Regions from separate parts of the Azotosporobacter soli genome, predicted to be linked through region 1. Evidence: riboswitches for the same ligand, from Rfam matches in the RefSeq annotation. Region 1 holds a riboswitch; each other region holds the start of a gene.
The links. Region 1 has a riboswitch for cobalamin ahead of QTL79_RS13405 (nicotinate-nucleotide--dimethylbenzimidazole phosphoribosyltransferase). Riboswitches for the same ligand answer to the same signal wherever they lie in the genome.

Region 1 (5,867 bases):
CGCAGCGTCAAGATGCTGCCGTTTATCGGTGCGATCATCGGCTTGCTGCTGGGTGGCGGCGCTTATCTGCTGCAGCACTATGCGGGAGCGCCCGCGCATGTGCTGGCGGTTACATTGATTGTCGCGGAGATCATCATTACCGGAGGACTGCATTGCGACGGCTTTATGGATACGGCGGACGGCATCTTTTCCGGTCGCCCCAAGGAGCGGATGCTTGAGATTATGAAGGACAGCCGGGTGGGCGCGTTTGGCGCGATGGCCTTCGCACTGCTGATTTTAACGAAGTATTCTTTTTATCTCGATATCGATCCGGCGCTGCTGCCGTTTGCTTGTTTTGCTATGGCGATCGGCGGGAAAATGGGCCTTGTGGTGGCGGTCACTTCGTTTCCTTACGCCAGGCCCGAAGGTTTGGGCAAGATGTTTTTTCAGCATCATGACCGGCATGCGTTGCTGATTGCCGCAGTGCTGGCGGCGCTTCTCCTGGCTCCGTTCGGCGTCAGGGCGCTGGGCGGTGGAGCCGCAGCCTGCATAGCCGCTGTCATTGTCGGCCGCTATGTCAATGCGCGGCTGGACGGATTGACCGGCGATGTCTACGGTGCGGTCAATGAAGTGGCGCAACTGGCAGTACTGCTCGTGTTTTGCGTTAAGTAAGAAAGGGTGTAAGGTATGGGTGCGTCAACAAAAGTCATTCTGGTGCGGCATGGTCAGACCGATTGGAATCGGACGAAACGCTACCAGGGGCATAGCGATATTCCTTTGAATGAAACGGGACAAATGCAGGCAAAGCAGGTGGGAAAACGTTTGGCCTCGCTTCCGCTTCGGGCGGTGTACAGCAGTGATTTGACGCGCGCCGTTCAGACCGCAGCGGCGATTGCTTTGCCGCATGGTCTTACCGTCATGACGTGCGCGGCGTTTCGTGAACTGAACTTTGGCCTCTGGGAAGGTCTTACTTATGAAGAGATCATGGCCGGTTGGCCGGCCTGGCTTACGGCGATGTATGCGCGACCAAGCATAGGCTATGCGCCGCAGGGCGAAAGCTTTCCACTGGTGCAACTTCGCGCGCTGAAAGGACTCAACGCGTGCATTGCCGCGCATCCGGGCGAAACGATCGCGATCGTTTCGCATGGCGGCCCGCTGCGCACCTTGCTTTGCGCAGCGCTTGGCCTGCCGATTGATCAAGTCTGGTCGTTGAAACAGGATACGACGGCGGTGAACATCCTGGAATATAGCGAGGGTTTGCTGCAATTGGTGCTCTCGAATGACACGCAGCATCTGAAAGAGGATGCATAGGATTTTTCTTACCAGATCGTTGATTATCTTGTCGAGCGTTAGCGGCAGGCAGGAATGGCTTTGAGAAGGGCGAATTTGTTAAAGCAAAAGAGAATATGCCACCAAACAGGTGCCTCCTGTAAAAGGGAGGAGAATAGGGAAGTTCGGAAGGATGCCTTGCATCCTAAAACGACGCGGTCGCGCCACTGTAATCGGGGAGCTGCTCCTGTAATATGCCACTGGGAAACCGGGAAGGCGCAGGAACGCAATGAACTGAAAGCCAGGAGACCTGCCTGTATTGGCTGTCATCTACCCCCGCGCAAGGGGTAATGCCGGAAGGATGGGGTCGCTATATAGCCGCCTAGCCTTTTGGGCTGGGTGGTTTTTGTTTTGGAAAAAACAAAGGAGGAAGCGAAGATGGATTTTGAAACGCGGGTCAAGGAGTGGATCGATGGAGCGGCCAAGCCGGTAAACAGCTTAGGTCTGCTGGAAGAACATTTGAAGAAGATCGTCATGTCCTGGGGTGAGATCAAGCCGGAGTTGAAACCATACCACTTGGTCTTTGCCGCCGACAACGGCGTCGTGGAAGAGGGCGTTGCTCAAACGCCGCAGGAAGTCACATATTTACAGGCGCAGAACATGGTGGCAGGCAGAGCGACGATCAGCTGTTTTTGCCAAAGTAACCGGATTGATTATGGCGTTGCGGATGTGGGCATCAATTCGACGGAACCGTTTAGCGGCTTTCAGCGGAAAGTGGCGCTGGGAACGAAGAATTTTATCAAAGAAGAAGCAATGAGCCATAGCGAGTTCGATCAGGCTTGGCAGGCGAGTCAGAATCTGGTGCGCGAGCTGGTGCAAGAGCGCGGTTACAATATGCTTTCATTTGGTGAAATGGGGATCGGCAACACGACGACATCGGCTGCAGTCATGCATGGTCTGACCGGCATTCTGCCGGAGTTCGTCGTCGGTTACGGCGCAGGCGTTGAACGGACGGAACTGCTAAAACACAAACGCCAGATCGTTGCCAAAGGCGTTGCGCTGCATAAAGAAAAACTGCAAACGCCGCAGGAGGTCTTACGTTGTCTTGGCGGCTTTGATTTGGTTGCGATTTGTGCGGGCATGCTCGAGTGTGCGAAGCTACGGACGCCTTTTGTCATCGACGGCTTCATCACGGCTGTCGCGTATGCATGTGCTTCACGCATTGCGCCGGAAATCGAAAAGCATGCGATTCCGTCGCACATGTCAAAAGAACCGGGCATGGCTTACGCTCTTTTAATGGGAAACATCGTGTCCGACAGCGTCTTCATCCGCGCCAATATGGGGCTGGGCGAAGGAACGGGCGCAGTATTGATGGTATCAATCATGAAAACGATGCTATATACCATGCATCATATGGCTCGCTTTTCCGAACTGACGCCGCTTGAAATACCGGGAAACCGGACGGAAGTCGAAGTTCAAGAGAAAATTGTCGTAGTATAAGAAGATATTGCGAAATGCAGGGATTTGTCAGACGATTGGCTAATACTCCCTCAGTGCAGAGCAAAATATTCTTACATTGTTGCAAGAATAGCACACGCGAGGGAGTGATTTTCGGTGCGAGAAATCAGCCAGTTTGCGCTAGGAGACATTGTCAATACCGATGTACTGCAGGAGATTCAGGATAAGTTTTCTGAAACCACGGGCCTGGCCGCGGTCATTGTCGATCCGGAAGGAACGCCGATCACACGGACGAGCAATTTCACGCAACTTTGTCAGTACATCCGTTCAACGCCGAAAGGGATGGCGCGTTGTTCCGGCTGCGATGACAGCGGCGGACGCCGTTCCATCGACCTGCGAAAACCCATAGTCTATCGTTGCCATTCCGGCTTGACGGATCTGGCGGCGCCGATCATCGTGCAGGATCAGTATATCGGCGCGTTCCTGGCCGGACAGGTTGTCCTGTACCGCGAAGAGGGAGAAGACGTCAAAACGGAAATGTGCAAACGCGTCAGCGACCTGGAACTGGACGAAGCGGTGCTGAGCGAACTGTTCGACCGGGTCAGGGAAGTACAGGAGACGAATATCAAGGCGGCGGCCGATCTGATTTATATCATGGCCAATTATATAGTAGAGATCGGTGTGGCCAACATCGTACAGAAAAAACTGATGAAGGAATTGCAGGCCAAGGCGGAACTGGAAACGCTGCTGAAGGCGACGGAACTGAAGGCGCTACAGTCACAGGTCAATCCGCATTTTCTCTTTAACACGCTGAACACGATCGCCCGCTTGGCGATGCTCGAAGGCGCGACGCAGACGCAGGAAGTGGCGTATGCCTTATCGGATCTGTTGCGCAATAACCTGCGCGACATGGATCGTTTGCGGACCGTGGAGGAAGAGCTGAAATCAGTACAGGACTATCTGACGATCCAAAAAGTCCGCTTTGGCGAACGGATCCACTCTTCGATCCAGGTGGAACCGGAAATTTGGACGGCCAGGCTGCCGGCGTTGACATTGCAGCCGTTGGTGGAGAATGCGATCATTCATGGACTCGAGGGGCGGATCGAAGGCGGCGCGATTAAAATCAGCGGCCATTTGCGTGAGACGGACGTCTACCTGGAAATTAGCGACACCGGCGTCGGCGTAGAGGAAGGCAAGATTGCCGCGATTTTTCGCGAAGAAAAACGGCAGAAGAGCCAGGGGCAGACGACGGGCCTTGGCATCTTGAATGTACATAAACGAATCAAACATTATTTTGGCGGTCAATACGGCATCACGATGCAAAGTTGTCTCGGTAGCGGAACGACGATTGGCATTCGCCTGCCGTATCAGACGGAATAAAAAGGAGGGGTGAAGAGCGTGTATACGATACTGATTGTCGATGACGAACAGCTGGAGCGACAGGCCCTTCGCTTCATCATAGAAAAGCAGTGCCCGCAAATCAGAGTGGTCGGAGAAGCCGGCGACGGCGCCAATGCGATACGCCTGGCGGCCGAAAGCAAACCGGATATTGTTTTAATGGATATCCGTATGCCGGAGATGAACGGCTTGGAAGCGGCAAAAGGCATTCGCGCTTTGTTGCCGGGCGTTAATATTTTGATGCTAACCGCGTTCGACGAGTTCAGCTATGCCAAGCAGGCTCTTACGGTAGGTGCGATTGACTACTTATTGAAGCCGGTGCGCCCGGAAGAATTGCTGAAGGCGCTGGGAGTTGTCATGGATAAGATCGGCATCGATCGTTCGCGCCAGGAGGAAGAGGAACGGCTGCGACAGAGCGTGGAAGCGGCGCGTCCGTTCATTCAGATGTCGTTTGTCTATGATTTGATTTCCGGCAATATCGGCGGCAGCGCTACGTTCCAGGAACGTTCGCGTTTTCTTGGTCTGCGCGTCGATCCGCATCTGGCGCTGGTCGTCGATGTCGATGATTTCAAGAAGCTGACGGTTCATTCGAGCGAACTGGAAAAGCAGATGGTCAAGCAGAAGATTTATCAGGTGATCTGCCAGGCGGTCGGTGATCTGGCGATGGTGACGCCTTTCGGCAGCGACAATGTGATTATTTTGCTTGGCTTTGCCGAAACGGTGACGGCAGAGTTGGCAAAACAAAGCGCGAAGAAATTGGCGGCTACAATCAGAGAAACGATTCAGCGCAGTTTGAGTATCAGCATCACGGTTGGAATCGGACGTTATTATGAAGATTCGCGTGAAGTGCATAAATCGTATCATGAGGCGCTGAATGCGCAGCGCCAGCGTTTCTATCTTGGCGACAGTCAGATCATTCATATTGAAGATGTGCCGTTTTTGGGCGATGTGCCCTTTCATTATCCGTTCCAGCATGAGAGAGTTCTGCTGGACAAGGTACGTTGCGGCGATCGCAAGCAGGCAAAACAGGAATTGCGTAATTTATTGGAAGAAATTTTTGCGACGAAGACCAGCATCGAAACCGTAAAAGCGTGCGTCCTAGAACTGTTGATCGTGTTGTCGCGTTCGGCCGTGGAAGGCGGCGCTGATTTGGAACGATTGACGCTGCTGAATTTGGAATGCATCAGTTTGCTGAACCGATGTACGTCACGTAATGAAGTGGAGACCTGGCTCATCGGATCGCTCGATCAATTTCTTGACAATATGCTGGAGAATCGCAGCAGCATGAATACGCGCGTGATTAATAAAGCGTGCGAGTATATCGTGAAAAATTGCCAACGCAATCTGCCGCTGGAAGAGGTGGCGCAAACGGTTCATTTAAGTCCGTTTTATTTCAGTCGGCTCTTCAAACAGGAAAAAGGCTATAATTTTGTTGATTTCATGACGAAGGTTCGTTTGGATAAAGCGAAACGGATGCTGCAGGAACCGGATTATACCGTTGTTCGTATTGCTGCGGAAGTCGGCTACCAGGATGCCAGCTATTTTTGCCGCGTCTTCAGGCAAGCGATGAATATGACGCCGAATCAATACCGGGCGGAAAACCGTCGCGGCGAAACAATGTTGCAGGAACAAAAAGAACATGGCAAAAAGCTCACAACGTAAGCGCAAAAAGTACCAAGGAACGCAATTAACCATAACTGAAAACAGGGAAGTATGAAAAAGGACTGTGGAAACACAGTCCTTTTTTGCGTTTAGAGCAGAGT
Region 2 (5,867 bases), on a different contig from region 1:
GCGGGTTTTCCCTTGGTTTTTTAGCTATTTTCCTTAACGGCCAGGTTTTGCTTCAGCGCGCCGGGGCCGTCTTCGGCAACGGCGACCTGCGCATCGCCGAACGTTTTCATATCGTTTAACATATGCAGCGACGCATCGAGTAGCGCCATGCCCAGCGCAGCGCCGCAGCCGCCCTGAAAGCGCAGGTCAAGTTTCAGATACGCCGGCAGACCGAGCTGCATCAGCGCTTCGCCGTGCGCGCCGTGCGGCGAAAGATGAGACGCCATCAAATACGCTTTGCTTTGCGGCGCCAGTTTGAGCGCGAGCAGCGCGGCGGCCGCGGTGACGAGATCGTCGATGATGACGACGGAACGGCTGGCGGCGGCGCCGATGATCACGCCGACCAAAGCGGCAATCTGTCCGCCAGCGTGTTCATAAAGCAACGTAAGCGCATCCGACGTTTCACTCTTGCTGTGGGCAATGACCTCTTCTGCCGTTCTGTAGTCTTTCGTCAGCGCGCCAAGACCGATGATGCGTTGCCCGTTATCCGCCAGACTTTCGGCCAGATCGATCCCGGCGTGAAGCGCCGCGATGGTCTCTTGCGACGCAAGGCTTTGCTCCTTCGCTGCCGCGACGATAAGCTCCGCCCCGGCATGCTGCGCAAAACGGCGCGCAATCACCACATCTTCCTCTACGCTATCCGCTTCGCAGAGCAGCACTACGCTTTTTTTCAGATTTCGCGGCCTTGGCTGAGCGGTCACGCCTGCCAATTGCAGTGCGATATGTTCAAAGTGATGCAGACTGGCCAGCGGTTTCGTCAGATTGTCCAGGCGCAGTTGGCACGCCTGCATCGCCGCTTCATCCAGCGCTTCGATTTGCGCGATCCGTTCCGCCAAAGAACGCTTGCTTCTTTGCGTTTCGTTTTCCTCCGGCAGGGAGCTTAACGGCGCTTTTTCCAATAACGAAACCGACAGTTTGATCATATCCATGACGATCGACGCGCCGATCGCTTCGCCGAGCCTCACGCCCATATCGACGCAGGCATCGAGACCCAAATGGCGCAGTGCGATGCGATGCGCCGGCTCGCCCGAAAGGTGCGAGGCAAACATGTACTCTTTCGCGAGCGGATGTATGGCCTGTGCAATCAGCGCAGCCGCCGTGGTATTGAGTCCGTCGAGCACGACGGCGCACCGGTTGGCCGCGCAGCCCAGCACGACGCCGGCCAGCGCGCCGATTTCAAAACCGCCTACTTTAGCCAAGACATCGAGTCCGTCCGTCGGATCGGGGTTGTTCACCATCAGCGCACGCCGAACCAGTTCCATTTTCACCTGCAGACGGCTGTCGGAAATGCCGGTGCCCCGTCCGGTAACGATTTCCGGCGCAAGCGCGAGAAAAGCCGCCACAATCGTCGCACTGCACGTTGTATTGCCGATCCCCATTTCTCCGAGGCTGAAGCAGCGGTAGCCTTTTGCCGCCTGTTCATTGACGAGCGCAATTCCGCTTTCCAGAGCCTGAACGGCCTGCTCTTTCGTCATCGCCGCTCCTTCACTGAAATCCTGCGTACCGTACGCTATTTTTCGCTGCAAAAGGCCCGGCACATGGGATAAGTCGCCGGCCACACCCATGTCCATTACGACCATGTCGGCGCCGCAAAAATTAGCGAATGCATTTGCGCTGGCCCCTTTTGACACCAGATAATTTTCCGTCATCCCCATTGTCGTCTCAATCGGATACGCGCTGATGCCGCGCTTTGCGACGCCATGATCGGCCGACGCGATCACCATGCAGTTTTTCGGCGCTTGGGGTGCAGCGCTTCCTGTTACTGCGGCGTATTGTTCGAGCATCGCACCTAAACGTCCTAAACGCTCCGGCGCACGAATTGCTTGCGCCAGTTTTTCTCGGACGCATTCTTTTATCGCCTCATCCGGTGCAACGATTCTCGCCAATGCTTCTTCTAATATTTTCATAACGCAACCTCCAAAATCATCAATAAGAATAGTGCTATTCGTCAGGCGCAGTCGAAAAAAAGAAAAGACTTTTTTGGACGTCATGCCAAAAAAGCCTTCTTATTCCACGAAGGGTAAATAAACAAACAAGGCAGGTCTCCTGGCTCCCGCTTCATCGCCGTCTTGCGCCTTCCCCTTTCGAGTGGCATTGCAAGGGCTCTTGCGGTACAGTGGTGGGCCCGCGCCTACGCATGACAACTGTCTCTGCTCAGACTTCCCTATTCTCCGCCCGAAGGCGGCACCTTGACCGTATACTCTATTTATTTATCGTTATTGTAGCAAGATGTCCAGCATACGTCAACTGTTTACCTACATCATCCTTTTTCTGCACGCAAGACTCAGCTCAGAACCGCACGCTTCACTGCCCCTGCCCAATGTTCCGGAACGATTCATGCACCTTTGCAAACGCAGCAAGAATTTCCGGGTCGAAGTGTTCCGGTTTCGTCCGCCCGTCGCCGTCTAAAATGATCTGCAGCGCTTCTTCATGCGAAAAGCCTTTCTTGTACGGACGCACACTGATCAATGCGTCATAGATGTCCGCCAACGCCATCAAACGCGCGCCGAAAGGGATTTCTTTCCCTTTAAGGCCATGCGGATAACCGCTGCCATCCCATTTTTCATGATGAAATTCCGCGATCTCTCCGACCAAGCCGAGAAAGGAGTTGTGCCCGATCGCCTGTTCCGCGCGCCGGATGATCAATCCGCCCACCAAAGTATGCTTTTTCATTTCTTCGAATTCTTCGGCCGTCAGAGGGCCCGGTTTTTGCAGGATCGCATCCGGCACGGCAATCTTACCGATGTCATGCAGCACCGCTGACTGGCAAAGCAGCTGCTTGCGCTCGACCGACATCTTCGCTTCTTCATTATCAAGCACGGTCAGCAAAACGCTGACATATTCCTGCGTGCGCTGCGTGTGCGCGCCGGTTTCCGTATCCCGAAACTCGCCGAGCACCGCCATACAACCAATGATCGCTCTCTTCGTCGCTTCCAGTTCACCGGTTCGCAAGGCAACCAGCTCTTCCAGCGAATCGTGATAACGTTTCAATTCCAGATGATTGCGAACGCGCGCCTTGACCATCGCCAGATTATAAGGTTTTATGATGTAGTCTACCGCGCCAAGGCTCAGCCCCTTCGCCTCATCCGCTTCGTCGGTGAGCGAGGTCAGAAAGATGATCGGAATATGGCGGAAGTCCTTATTTTTCTTCAAACGCTGGCAGACTTCGTAGCCGCTGAGTCCGGGCATGACGATATCGAGCAGAATCAAATCCGGCTGTGCCTCACCCACTGCCAGCAGTGCCGTTTCTCCATCCAACGCGACGCTGATCTCATAGTCATCCCCCAGCGCCTCGACCAAAATATCGACGTTCACTTCCGAGTCTTCCACAATCAAGATTTGCGACCGTTTTCTCATTTCCATTTCAATCCCCCGCTTCCCCCGTGCAATCCGCCAACAATTCGCTCGCGCGGCGTAAATGGCGCAGCGCTTCCGCAAAGCGATAATGCTCCGCTTCTTCGCCGAGTTCTTCGATTTCGCGCTGCGCCGACTGCGGCCAGCGCTTTGCCTTTAGCTTTTCGATCAGTTCCCGGCAGGGTTTAGGCTGACGCCGCTGCAAGAAAGGTTCGAGTTCTTTAAGCAGCAAGCTAAGTTCCGCCTGGTCACCGACCGGCGAGGCAAGCGGCTGGCTTTCTTCCTGTTGCGCAAAAAAATCGCGCAGCGCCGTTTTCAAACACTCTTGCTCCTGAATAAAACTCCCCAGCGCGTCCTGATAATCCGTTTGCCGATTGAGCGCCGTTTCCAGTTCAGCGGCCGCCTTTTGCACGCGCGTTGCGCCCAGATTGCCGGAAACGCCCCTGACGCTATGCACCAAATGCACGGCAAGCTGCCAATCTGCATTCTCCAAAGCAGCGCGCAGCTGATTCGCCGTTTCGTTGTATTGTTCAAGATATTTTTGCAAAAGCCGTATATACATGCTTTCATTGCCGTCGAGCAATTGCAAGGTCGCTGCCGCATCAATCCCGTCGATGCCTCGGACACGTTCTCCCTTGCCGCTCTCTTCCGGCGCCGCCAGCGTTGTCGCATACTGCGTCAGCCACTGCTCCAACACCTTTTCCAACGCGTCCTGATTGATCGGCTTCGTCAAATGGTCATTCATGCCGGCCGCGAGACTTTTCTCCCGATCGCCTTTCATTGCATGCGCCGTCATCGCAACAATCGGCAATTCTTTCAGCGCCGGATCTTGCAAGGCCCGAATCCGCTTCGTCGCCTCAATTCCGTCGAGCACCGGCATCTGGATATCCATCAGCACCATCGCAAAGCCGCCGCGTTGAACCAGTTCGACTGCCTCTTCTCCGTTGCAGGCAACTTCCACTTCGATCTCCAGTTTGCGCAGCAGTTCCAGTGCGATTTCCTGATTGATCTCGTTATCTTCGACCAGTAAGATCCGCGTACCGGCAAACGTGATCCGCTCTTTCAGCTGCCGTTTTGCGCTGCGCCGTTTGCCGAAGCAATCGAGGATCGCCTCGAACAATTCCGAAGGTTGGACCGGTTTTGTCAACGACCCGGCCAGATCATTTTCACCGCCTTGCTGCGGCGCCGTTTCCGCTTCGCACGCCGTGACTAAGAGCAGCTTTGGTGCATCCGACAGCTCTTCTTCCCGAATGGCCCTCGCAGTCGCAATGCCGTCCATATCCGGCATCGACCGATCGAGGATGATCAAATCGAATCTCTCGCCGGACTCTTTTGCTTCGCGCAGTTTTTTCAAGGCGGCCGTTCCTCCATCTACCGCACTGGCGCTAAATTGCATCGCGGTCAGCATATTCGCGACGATTTGCCGCGCCGCGCTATTGTCTTCCGCCAGCAAAATCCGTTTGCCGCGCAATTCCTCCGCCGTCAGCCAACGTGGTTGACGGCCGCGCTCCGCCGCGATATTGAAAGGCAGGACCACGATAAAACGGCTGCCGACGCCCGCTTCGCTTTCCACGCGGATACTGCCGCCCATCAGCTCGCACAACTGCCTGCAGATCGCCAGGCCCAAGCCCGTGCCGCCATACTTGCGCGTCGTAGAACTGTCCGCCTGATTGAACGCCCGAAACAGCCCCTCCTGCTGCTCTTCGCTCATGCCGATGCCGCTGTCCTCTACCGTCAATTGCAGGATGAGCGTCTCACGTATTTGTTTGAGTTCTTCGATCTGCAGCGTCACTTCACCGCGCTGCGTGAACTTGATCGCGTTGCTAAGCAAATTATGCACAATCTGGCTTAAGCGCAGCGGATCTCCATTCATGCACGGCGGCAAATCGTCCGGCATACGGACGTTGAGTTCCAACCCTTTTTCCGCCGCCTTGACGCCATGCATGCCCACCGCGGTACGAACCAGGCTTTCCAAATCGAATTCGATCCATTCGATCTCCAGTTTTCCGGCTTCAATCTTGGAAAAATCGAGGATGTCATTGATGACGCCAAGCAGCATCTGCGTCGCCATATCCATTTTCTTCAGCCAACCGCGTTGCTTGTCGTCGAGCGGGCTGTCCGCCAGCATTTTGCTCATTCCGACGATCGCATTCATCGGCGTTCGGATCTCATGGCTCATGTTGGCGACAAAGCTGCCTTTTGCCTTGCTGGCCGCCTCGGCAATTTCCTTAGCGTTGGTCAGTTCCGCATTCACCCGTTCCAATTCCTGCGTCCGTTCGCTCACACGCGTCTCCAGACTGCTGTTCAGCTGCCGTATTTCCTCTTCGGCTTGTTTGCGCTCCGCCAGTTCCACTTGGAGACGTCGGTTTACAACCAACAGTTCTTCGGTTCGTTTTTGCACGATCTCTTCCAGGCCTTCGTTCATCTCTACCAGTTCCTGCCTTGCGCGGCGCAGCTCGCTGTTTTGGTTGTAC
Region 3 (5,867 bases), on a different contig from region 1:
AGCTTCGGCTGCTGTGCAAGCGCCATCGCAATCCAAACCCGTTGACGTTCACCGCCGGACAGCGTATTGACTAAACGCTCTGACATCGCATGAACTCCCGTTTGCCGCATTGCGTCATTCACAATGCCCGCGTCTCTTTCATCTCCACGACGCCACCAGCGTCGATGCGGATATCGGCCATATTCGACCAGATCGCGCACAGTCAGATCAGGCGGCGCAAGCGGACTTTGCGGCAAGACCGCCATTTCCTGCGCCAAGACGTTTCGCTTGATTGCACTGATATCACGTCCCGCAAAACAGATCGTACCGTTTTGCAGCCTAACGCTTCTTGAAAGAGCACGTAATAACGTGCTCTTTCCCGAACCGTTTGGGCCGACGATGGCAGTAATTGCTCCTTCCGGCAATTGGACACTCACCCGATCCAATATCTGCTGTTCGCCGAATCGCACGTCTATATTCTCACCATAGAGCAGATTCATTACGCTTCCCTCCTTAACAAATAGAGGAAAAACGGCGCACCAGCCAACGCCATAATGATCCCGACCGGAATCTCTACCGGCGAAAACAATGTACGCGCCGCCAAATCGCTCCAAGTCATCACCGCCGCGCCGAGGCAAGCCGACGCCGGAAGCAAATAGCGATAATCTGACCCAACCAACAGACGCGCGCCGTGTGGTACAATCAAGCCGACAAAGCCCAGCAAACCAACGACGCTGACGGCGCTGGCCGCTAAGAGGGCTGCCAGTGCCGTCAGCCAAAGACGTGACGCCTCCACTCGAATTCCAAGACCACGAGCCATTTCATCGCCGAGGCTTAGCAAGTTGAGACGCGAAGCCGCTGTCAGCGCTAACAAACAGCCAACTAGCGTATAAGGCCAAAGAAGTTCCACATGCGGCCAACTGCGTGCAGCCAAACCACCGACCATCCACATCAGCGCGCCATGAACCCGGTCGCTGAAAAAGACCAACAGCGAGGAAATCCCTGCATTCAGGAAAGCCGAAACGGCAACGCCGGCCAAAATGATCCGTGTCGGCTTAATGCTCCCCTTCCAGGCCAGCAAATAAATCAGCCCCGCTGCCGCCAACGCGCCAAGGAAGGCGACCGGCGTCACCAGATATTCTTGGTGAGGAAACAAGACCAAGATGATCACGCCAGCTAAACCAGCTCCCGATGAAACGCCGATAATATGAGGATCAGCCAACGGATTTCGCATAACGCCTTGCAGCAAAGCTCCGGCCAGCGAAAGATGAATACCGACTAAAATAGCGACTAACGCACGCGGCAATCGTATATTCCAGATAATTTGACTTTGATTGCCTGTCACTCCGTGGGAAAAAAGCGCATTGATAATTTCAGAATGACTAACGACAACTGCACCTTTGCTCAAACTGGCCACAAAGCCGCCTATGGCTATTACGACGAACAATCCGATCAGTAAAATCCGCCACTTCCGCCGCTCTTTATCGGGCATTTCCATATACCTCCGGATAGACCTCTTTTGCAAGATATTTTACCGCCTCCGGAAACTGTAGGCCCGGATTCAATTGAAACAATTCAGATGGCAAAAAGACAATCCTCCCATCTTTTACAGCCCGCAGCGAAGACCACGCCGGATTATCACTGACATCCTGACGCATCCGCTTTTCAATATCAGCCGTATTGCTTCCCATCGTCACTACCAAAACCAAATCAGGATCGCTCGCAACTAATTTTTCCAAACTGTATGGAGTCATATCACCGCCGGTTTCAATCGGCGATGAACCCGAGGCAATATTGCGCAGTTTCAATAGCGCTGCAATATTACCCGCAACGCTGTTCTCAAGCTCTACCGTAACACTCTTAGCCGTCGCATGCAAAATCACGATTTTTTTGCCCTGTTCCGGCAATTTATTCTGCACAGTTTTAAGCTGTTCTTCCATCGCACCGACCACAGCTTCGGCCTGAGTTTCACTGCCGGCAATTCTGCCGAGCAGAGCAATTTGACGTTTCAAATCATCATAAGTTTTAATCTTCAGCAGCAAAACCGGAATATGACTCCCTTCAAACAGGGGAACGAGCTTTTCGTGAATCCCCTGAAAACCAATGACAAGATCCGGTTTCAAGCCGAGTATCTGCTCCGTATTTACATTGTAGACATAGCCGATCTCCGGCAAATTTTCCGTGCCGGAAATCGGCGGCGCATTCCGAGAATTCGGCTTGCCAACCGCTTGTCCACCGGCAGCATACAACGTCTCCAACAAAGAGGTTGATAAAACAACAATGCGTTGCGGCCTTTGCTTCAGTTCAACCTGTCGCCCGCTGTCATCCGCGATGACAGCAAACGCATTCTTGTTTTCCGCCTGCTTTGCGCCACCGCACCCACCTACACCGATGACTACGAATAAAACGAGTAACAATGCCGTTTTTTTCATCCATATACTCATTTCACATTTTTCTCCCATCCACTTGAAATGGCAAAGGCCGGATATACTATCCGGCAACAAATGCAGGTCACTTATTCATTCAGCCTCGGTCAACGCATCACGTGCGTGTTGTATATACAGATTGCGAACCGCAACTCTTTCGCCCAAGCCTGTTTTCTCAAATTCAACCTCGAATCCTGCCGTACGCAGCTGATTCAACCAAGACTCCGCTTGCGCTCCGAGCATGTCCCTCAGCACATGGTCGCCGCAGACCAGCAGCAATGGCAACAGTTTCACCTTGCAAACACGTCGCTGCAACAAGAGTTTGATCGCATCGTCCAAGTTGGGATGACAATTCTCTTCTAATGCTCCAACGACCACTTGTTCACTACCCTTATCAAATTCTTGCTGGAGCCTCTCATATGCCGGATTTTCACGGTTGGGCGAGCCATGCCCCATCAAAAGTAATGCCTGCCCCTGCGCCAAATTCTCGATCTGCTCTTGCAGCGCGGCTACGAGTGCCGTATAATCTTCCGGTCTTTCCAATAATGGCCGACCGATTCGCAATGTCGCAAACATCCCCTTGCACCGTTCGAGGACCGCAATAACCTTATCTGAAAATTCTTGTCCTGCAGTAACATGCGTCACCTGGACTAAAACCTCTTGATAACCGTCTTGCTGCAATTGTTTTAATACTTCTTCCAGGCTCGGCGCTTCAATTCCTTCTGACGCAAGGCGTCGTCTGACAAATTGCGACGTAAAAACGCGGTAATGATCATATTGCGGAAAGGATTGACGCATATCTCTTTCAATACTTTCAATGCAGGTTTTTCGCGCAGAAGCAAGCGTAGTGCCAAAACTGACTACGACCATCGCTTTCGTCTGGCGTATCATGCGCCTCACTTCCTTCCGCCAATTATTATCTAGCCCAACGGATGTTTTTTCGCCAAAATTGTTGACAAGTAGTTGACTGATGTTTCATCCACTTCGTTCAAATCATAACTGATGACTTCATCCGGCAAACCGCATTTACTGACCATAACCGCGTTATCGCTGAAACCGTACTTTTTTAAGCCCGCTCTGATCTGCTTAAAATTTTTATACACCTTCATCAATACGACATTATCGGCAGTTTCCAAAATTTTGTCGAGTTCCTGCTCTTGCATTGTAGCCGGCACGATGCACATGACGTCATTGCCTTCCGCCAAAGGTAAACCCAATCGGCTTCCCATCGCGCAAAACGCAGGCACGCCAGGAATCGTTTCGATTGCAAAGCCGCAGTCTTTTAACAAACGATAAACATACATATACGTGCTAAAAAACATCGGGTCGCCCAGCGTCAGAAATACAACTTTCTTGCCTGCCTGCAATTGTTCGAGAATTGCGTTCTTATTATCTTCCCAAGCCAACGCTAATCGTTCGCTATCGTTAATCATCGGAAAGACAAGTTTTAACACTTCCACATCTTTTTTTAAATAGGGGCGTGCGATCGACAATGCCGTACTATCCTCTTTTTTCTCCGTTTTCGGCGCAATAATCACATCTGCCTCTTTAATGACTTCGACCGCTTTTAGCGTCAATAGTTGCGGATCTCCTGGGCCAACGCCCACACCATAAAATATACCAGCCATACTTGCCACCAATCCTTTCCTGCGTTTGCAAATGAAAAATCCCAACACAAGCGTGTTGGGAAATCGTACACAAAATGCCTGTACGAAATCCCCTCCCTATCGCTCGTAGGTAATAACGGTGATTGTCGTATAGGCAGTTCTCCTGGCTTTGGCTCATCGTTTCCCCAGCCCTTCCCAAAACCAAACGGCTTCAGTGGTACAACCTGGGTTCACTCCCCATTACAGTGGCGGGACCGCGCCGGAATCACACCGGTCTTCCCTATTAAGCCCCGTAGGGCACCTACACCTTATGCACTTATTTGTTATTGTACGTCATCGCAGCGTCCTTGTAAAGGCATGCCCCATCGTTTCTCCTCCAAAGATTACGTCGCTTTAGCAGATGCACACCTTTTCACCATTTTTGCACAATATCCTTGCTTGACAGATTTTACTTTCTCCCCATGTAAACCACATCTCGGACTTCGTTCACTTAAAAAGGAAAACAGACGGCAATGCCGTCTGTTTTCCTCAGACTGTAGACAAATCTCCACTCCCGCTAATGATATGATAAAATCATTAGCGGGAGTGATTTTATGTACGAGAAAAAAGATCGAAGTCAACAAAGCCAAATTGAATTCTTCTGCTTAGAAGATTTAGTACCGAAAGATCATATATTACGAGACATTGAACGAGCCATCGATTTTCGCTTCATCTACGACGAAGTCGACGGTTTATATAGCGACTCCGAACGAGGCAAACCAGGAATTGATCCGGTGAGTCTGTTTAAGATCGTACTGATTCAATACCTGTTCGGCATTCGTAGCATGCGTCAAACCATGAAAGAAATTGAAGTAAATATGGCTTACCGCTGGTTTATCGGATACGGCCTTACCGAAAAAGTCCCGCACTTTTCAACCTTCGGCAAGAATTATACCCGGCGTTTTCAAGGAAGCGATGTGTTTGAGCGGATCTTTATGCGCATCCTGTACGAAGCAGTAAACTGCGGTTTCATTGATGCAAGTTCCGTATTCATTGACGGAACCCATATCAAAGCACGAGCCAACAAAAAGAAAAGCGCAAAAGTGTTTGTGCCGATTCCGGCCAAGCAATATCAAGATGAACTGAATGCGGAAATTCAAGCCGATCGCGAAAACCATGGCAAGAAACGGTTAAAAGATAAAGACGACGATGAAAATCCGCCGCAAGGTAAAACCATCACGCAAAGTACGACGGATCCGGAAAGCGGCTTGTTTCATAAAGGCGAGCATGAAAAATGCTTTGCCTACGTAACCAACACGGCTTGTGACCGGCATAACTTCATATTAGGATACGAAGTCGCAGCGGGCAATGTTAATGACAGTCGATTGTTTGATGAACTGTATGAACGAGTCGTCAGTTATTTCCCTGAAACCGAAACCGTTGCCGTCGATGCGGGCTACAAAACGCCCTGGATTATGAAACAAATTATCGACAGTGGCCGAATTCCTGTCGTTCCCTACAAGCGTCCTATGACAAAAGAAGGGTTCTTCAAGAAATATGAATACGTATATGATGAATATTATGAATGCATGATTTGCCCTGGCAACCAGGCGCTTGGCTACAGTACGACGAATCGTGAAGGATATCAAGAATATAAAAGCGATGCAAAACAATGCAAAGTGTGTCCGCATTTAGAGCAATGCACGCAGAGCAAAGCGCATCAAAAGCAAGTCCAAAGGCATGTATGGGAATCCTATCTGGAACTTGCTGATGAGTATCGGCACATGCCGATATATCGCGATATTTACAAATTGCGCTCGCAAACAATTGAGCGTGTCTTTGCAGATGCAAAAGAAAAGCATGCAATGCGCTATAC

Region 2: it holds a riboswitch for cobalamin, as region 1 does, so the genes downstream of both, cobT (nicotinate-nucleotide--dimethylbenzimidazole phosphoribosyltransferase) here and QTL79_RS13405 (nicotinate-nucleotide--dimethylbenzimidazole phosphoribosyltransferase) in region 1, are expected to answer to the same signal.
Region 3: it holds a riboswitch for cobalamin, as region 1 does, so the genes downstream of both, cobI (precorrin-2 C(20)-methyltransferase) here and QTL79_RS13405 (nicotinate-nucleotide--dimethylbenzimidazole phosphoribosyltransferase) in region 1, are expected to answer to the same signal.

The regions. Positions count from the first base shown of each region.
Region 1 is NZ_JAUAOA010000017.1:33,620-39,486, reverse strand. It holds gene cobS (adenosylcobinamide-GDP ribazoletransferase) at 1-651, shown strand, start outside; gene QTL79_RS13410 (histidine phosphatase family protein) at 667-1,290, shown strand; cobalamin riboswitch at 1,381-1,580, shown strand; gene QTL79_RS13405 (nicotinate-nucleotide--dimethylbenzimidazole phosphoribosyltransferase) at 1,687-2,748, shown strand; gene QTL79_RS13400 (sensor histidine kinase) at 2,863-4,086, shown strand; gene QTL79_RS13395 (response regulator transcription factor) at 4,105-5,766, shown strand.
Region 2 is NZ_JAUAOA010000027.1:28,280-34,146, reverse strand. It holds gene cobT (nicotinate-nucleotide--dimethylbenzimidazole phosphoribosyltransferase) at 21-1,946, opposite strand; cobalamin riboswitch at 2,059-2,246, opposite strand; gene QTL79_RS16470 (HD-GYP domain-containing protein) at 2,344-3,402, opposite strand; gene QTL79_RS16465 (response regulator) at 3,404-5,867, opposite strand, start outside.
Region 3 is NZ_JAUAOA010000009.1:97,601-103,467, forward strand. It holds gene QTL79_RS10310 (ABC transporter ATP-binding protein) at 1-479, opposite strand, end outside; gene QTL79_RS10315 (FecCD family ABC transporter permease) at 479-1,471, opposite strand; gene QTL79_RS10320 (ABC transporter substrate-binding protein) at 1,461-2,423, opposite strand; gene QTL79_RS10325 (sirohydrochlorin cobaltochelatase) at 2,499-3,296, opposite strand; gene cobI (precorrin-2 C(20)-methyltransferase) at 3,326-4,033, opposite strand; cobalamin riboswitch at 4,149-4,332, opposite strand; gene QTL79_RS10335 (IS1182 family transposase) at 4,606-5,867, shown strand, end outside.